2 regions of the Radiobacillus sp. PE A8.2 genome follow, and region 1 is predicted to be linked to the other one. Evidence: a T-box and tRNA genes for the amino acid it is inferred to sense, from the RefSeq annotation. Region 1 holds a T-box; the other holds one or more tRNA genes.
The links. A T-box is a leader RNA that pairs with one kind of tRNA and senses whether it is charged. The one in region 1 lies ahead of ileS (isoleucine--tRNA ligase), so its partner is inferred to be a tRNA-Ile.

Region 1 (2,360 bases):
GTACGCCCCATGTACGCTGACGAGAGATACACCAGTCTTCGCGGTCTCTTACCATGTTATACAGTCGGGTCTCGCCCCACTCTGGATACCAGTTTACACGTTTGATTTCATTTAAGATATCATCTCTGAAATCTTTAATGGAAGCAAACCACTGATTAGTAGCACGGAAAATGGTAGGCTTTTTCGTTCTCCAATCGTGTGGGTATGAGTGAGTAATAAAGTCTAGTTTAAGCAAAGCGCCGACTTCTTCTAGTTTTTCACCGACTTGTTTGTTGGCAACGTCATAAAAGATTCCTTCAAAACCAGGTGCTTCATCCGTGAAATAACCTTTTTCATCGATTGGACATAATACATCCAAACCGTACTCTTTACCAACGAAAAAGTCATCTTCCCCGTGACCTGGAGCAGTGTGCACTAACCCCGTACCACTCTCTGTCGTTACATGATCACCTAAAATAACTAGTGAGTCACGATCATAGATTGGATGTTTTGCAACAACACGCTCTGCCTCTTTACCTTTGAATGTTTTTGTTACTTCTGGATTAGACCATTCTAGCTTTTCTGAAACAGCTTGTAACATATCATGCGCAATAATATATTTGACACCATCCACTTTTACTACAGCATATTCTAAATCTGGATGAAGGCTGATCGCTAAGTTTGCAGGAATCGTCCACGGTGTAGTAGTCCAGATGATAAACTTCTCATCTCCAGCTAATAGATCTTTTCCGTCCTTAACATCAAAAGCTACATAAATCGATGGCGAACGTTTATCTTGATACTCAATTTCAGCCTCTGCTAGTGCAGATTCTGATGAAGGAGACCAATATACTGGCTTCAAGCCTTTGTAGATATAGCCTTTCTTAGCCATTTCACCAAACACTTTAATCTGTTCTGCTTCATAATCTTTTGTTAACGTAATATAAGGGTTTTCCCAATCTCCTCTTACACCAAGCTGTTTAAATTGGGTGCGTTGATTATCAACCTGCTGCAAAGCATATTCCGCACACTTTTGTCTGAATTCTGCGATGGACATCTTTTTGCGATCAACTTTTTTCTTGGCAAGTGCCGATTCAATTGGTAAACCGTGCGTGTCCCAGCCTGGCACATATGGAGCATGAAATCCAGACATTGATTTATAACGTACGATAAAATCTTTTAAAACTTTATTCAACGCATGACCCATATGAAGATCACCGTTTGCATATGGTGGTCCATCATGTAATACGAATAATGGGCGATCTTCTGTTCGTTTTTGTACTTGTTCATAAATTTTAGCTTGATCCCATTCTTCTTGCATTTTCGGCTCTTTATTCGGTAGATTTCCTCGCATCGGAAAATCGGTTTGTGGCATTAATAACGTTTGTTTGTAATCCATTTATAGCTCCTCCTTAAAATCCTAATTCTAAAAAACAACAAAAAGAGCCCTTATCATCCCAAAGGGACGAGAAGGACTCGCGGTACCACCCTTATAAACTTATCTACAAATTACCTATATAAGTTCACTCGAATTCGTAACGTGAATGATACGTCTATTTCTACTCAACCTTGTTTTCGAACTAGATACTCCTGGGTGATCTTCTAAAAGTAGCCTGTATCGAGCTTCCACCATCCTCGACTCGCTAACACAGATACATAGCTTTTATACTATCCCAATCGCTGTATTTATTAATATTCTATTCTTCACTAATTTTCTAGCGCTATAATTCATTAAACTATCTGTTAATGAATTATATGTAAAACTTATACAAACGTCAAGATTTAATAATTATTTTCGTATTGTTCACGCTTATAATCGTCACGCTTTTCCACATCAGTATCAAACAAGCCATCCCAATCATCATTCTCAATCAAGTCAAGCTGCGCCTCTACTAACATCTTTAAACGTGTACGGAATACCTTTGCTTGCTTTTTCAGTTCTTCTACTTCAATCGAAATACGACGTGATTTATGCAATGCTTCATTAATAATGCGGTCTGCATTTTTTTCTGCTTCTTTAATGATTAACTTTGATTCTTTGGTAGCATTTCCTTTAACTTCTTCTGCAGTTTCTTGAGCAACAAGAATCGATTTATTTAATGTTGCTTCAATATTTGTAAAATGGCCAAGCTTATCAGTAAGCTCCTCCACTTTGGATTGTAGTTCCTTCTTTTCGCGAATTGCGATTTCAAAATCTTTAATGACTTGATCAAGGAATTCGTTTACTTCATCTTCATCATAACCTCTAAATCCTCGGGTAAACTCTTTATTATGAATATCTAACGGCGTTAATGGCATATCGACTACCTCCTCCTTATGAAGTCAAATTTCTACATTTCTGTTATTCCTTTTAATTCGACAAAAAATTTATTATTCCTGCA
Region 2 (2,360 bases), on a different contig from region 1:
GGTTCGAGTCCCGTCCGGACCGTCATTTGCCGGTCTAGCTCAATTGGTAGAGCAACTGACTTGTAATCAGTAGGTTGGGGGTTCAAGTCCTCTGGCCGGCACCAGTTGTAATCTTGATGAATTTAAGGGAGCCATTAGCTCAGTCGGTAGAGCATCTGACTTTTAATCAGAGGGTCGAAGGTTCAAATCCTTCATGGCTCATCAAGTTTTTTTGCGAAAGCAAAATAAACTTCATTAAGTGCGAAAGTAAAAAAAATTTCATTTATGCGGGTGTGGCGGAATTGGCAGACGCGCTAGACTTAGGATCTAGTGTCTTATGACGTGGGGGTTCAAGTCCCTCCACCCGCACCAAAGTTTTTGCGGAAGTAGTTCAGTGGTAGAACACCACCTTGCCAAGGTGGGGGTCGCGGGTTCGAATCCCGTCTTCCGCTCCAGAATAACTTGCCATGCCGGGGTGGTGGAATTGGCAGACACACAGGACTTAAAATCCTGCGGTAGGTGACTATCGTGCCGGTTCAAGTCCGGCCCTCGGCACCAATGATTTTTGCATAAGCAAACATCTGAAGCGCCCGTAGCTCAATTGGATAGAGCGTTTGACTACGGATCAAGAGGTTAGGGGTTCGACTCCTCTCGGGCGCGCCATTGACGGGAAGTAGCTCAGCTTGGTAGAGCACTTGGTTTGGGACCAAGGGGTCGCAGGTTCGAATCCTGTCTTCCCGACCACTTTTTTGCGAAAGCAATAATCTAGTTACAAAAACGGGGCCTTAGCTCAGCTGGGAGAGCGCCTGTTTTGCACGCAGGAGGTCAGCGGTTCGATCCCGCTAGGCTCCACTTTTACATTTTTTATAGCGGCGTAGCTCAGCTGGCTAGAGCGTACGGTTCATACCCGTGAGGTCGTGGGTTCGATCCCCTCCGCCGCTATCTTTGGACCTTTAGCTCAGTTGGTTAGAGCTATCGGCTCATAACCGATCGGTCGCAGGTTCGAGTCCTGCAGGGTCCACTGAGTAAGTTTATATATGGAGGAATACCCAAGTCTGGCTGAAGGGATCGGTCTTGAAAACCGACAGGGGTGTCAAAGCCCGCGGGGGTTCGAATCCCTCTTCCTCCTCCATTTTTCTTTTAAAAATATTATGGCTCGGTAGCTCAGTCGGTAGAGCAACGGACTGAAAATCCGTGTGTCGGCGGTTCGATTCCGTCCCGAGCCACCATTAATTTAACTAACTATATCTGAAATTGCGGGTGTAGTTTAGTGGTAAAACCTCAGCCTTCCAAGCTGATGTCGAGGGTTCGATTCCCTTCACCCGCTCCATTTAGGGCCTGTAGCTCAGCTGGTTAGAGCGCACGCCTGATAAGCGTGAGGTCGGTGGTTCGAGTCCACTCAGGCCCATTACTCCATGATCGAAGTAGCAGGAGTAGCTACTATTCGAAATCTTAAATTTTTCTAATATGGCCCGTTGGTCAAGTGGTTAAGACACCGCCCTTTCACGGCGGTATCACGGGTTCGAATCCCGTACGGGTCACTAATGTTTTTCGCGAAATCGAAAATAACTTACCTAAAAAACTTACCTTATCTTGGAGGATTAGCTCAGCTGGGAGAGCACCTGCCTTACAAGCAGGGGGTCGCAGGTTCGAGCCCTGCATCCTCCATCAAAAACCGACCATAGTTTTAGTCTATTGGTCGTACTTACATTTAATCTTGGAGGGATAGCGAAGTTGGCCAAACGCGGCGGACTGTAAATCCGCTCCCATCGGGTTCGTAGGTTCGAGCCCTACTCCCTCCACCAATATTGTACATAACTCTAAACACTTTATACAACAAGTACTAGTATTCTTTTTAAAAGGGTATGAAGTACTTTTTTTTATGCAAAACTCTACTTATCAATAAATTAGAGATGAAAAACTCATACTACATAGAGAGGTGAACATTATGTATAAACTACTATCGCATAACGATTTAGACGGTGTCGGGTGTGGAATTATTGCTAAACTCGCTTTTGATAAACAGGTGAATGTCCGATATAACTCGATTTCGGGCCTTGACCGAGAGGTGAAGTGGTTTTTAGAAAATGAAAATGAAGATACGTTTTTATTCATTACAGATTTATCAGTAAGCAAAGAAAATGAAACAAAACTGGAAGAGTTCTATCAGTCCAGTGCTAAGTTGCAGTTAATTGATCATCATAAATCTGCGACTGCTTATAATGATTATGAATGGGCAAGTGTTGTTGTGGAAGACGATAAAGGTAACTTAACATCAGCAACTTCATTGTTTTACGAATACCTCATTGGCAAAGGATTAATGGAGCCTTCTTCTGCTGTCTCGGAGTTCGTAGAGCTTGTCAGGCAATATGATACGTGGG

Region 2: it has a tRNA-Ile gene. The T-box ahead of ileS (isoleucine--tRNA ligase) is inferred to sense a tRNA for this amino acid. The anticodon was not compared.

Annotation. Positions count from the first base shown of each region.
Region 1 is NZ_JBJGXI010000002.1:56,649-59,008, forward strand. Features, by position in the region: gene ileS (isoleucine--tRNA ligase) at 1-1,378, opposite strand, end outside; T-box leader at 1,438-1,669, opposite strand; gene ACI6MV_RS01530 (DivIVA domain-containing protein) at 1,762-2,277, opposite strand.
Region 2 is NZ_JBJGXI010000074.1:13,961-16,320, reverse strand. Features, by position in the region: tRNA gene ACI6MV_RS23815 (tRNA-Asp) at 1-22, shown strand, start outside; tRNA gene ACI6MV_RS23810 (tRNA-Thr) at 29-104, shown strand; tRNA gene ACI6MV_RS23805 (tRNA-Lys) at 129-201, shown strand; tRNA gene ACI6MV_RS23800 (tRNA-Leu) at 267-351, shown strand; tRNA gene ACI6MV_RS23795 (tRNA-Gly) at 360-434, shown strand; tRNA gene ACI6MV_RS23790 (tRNA-Leu) at 449-537, shown strand; tRNA gene ACI6MV_RS23785 (tRNA-Arg) at 566-642, shown strand; tRNA gene ACI6MV_RS23780 (tRNA-Pro) at 647-723, shown strand; tRNA gene ACI6MV_RS23775 (tRNA-Ala) at 759-831, shown strand; tRNA gene ACI6MV_RS23770 (tRNA-Met) at 848-921, shown strand; tRNA gene ACI6MV_RS23765 (tRNA-Ile) at 927-1,000, shown strand; tRNA gene ACI6MV_RS23760 (tRNA-Ser) at 1,019-1,111, shown strand; tRNA gene ACI6MV_RS23755 (tRNA-Phe) at 1,133-1,208, shown strand; tRNA gene ACI6MV_RS23750 (tRNA-Gly) at 1,236-1,309, shown strand; tRNA gene ACI6MV_RS23745 (tRNA-Ile) at 1,314-1,387, shown strand; tRNA gene ACI6MV_RS23740 (tRNA-Glu) at 1,449-1,520, shown strand; tRNA gene ACI6MV_RS23735 (tRNA-Val) at 1,575-1,647, shown strand; tRNA gene ACI6MV_RS23730 (tRNA-Tyr) at 1,699-1,784, shown strand; gene ACI6MV_RS23725 (DHH family phosphoesterase) at 1,928-2,360, shown strand, end outside.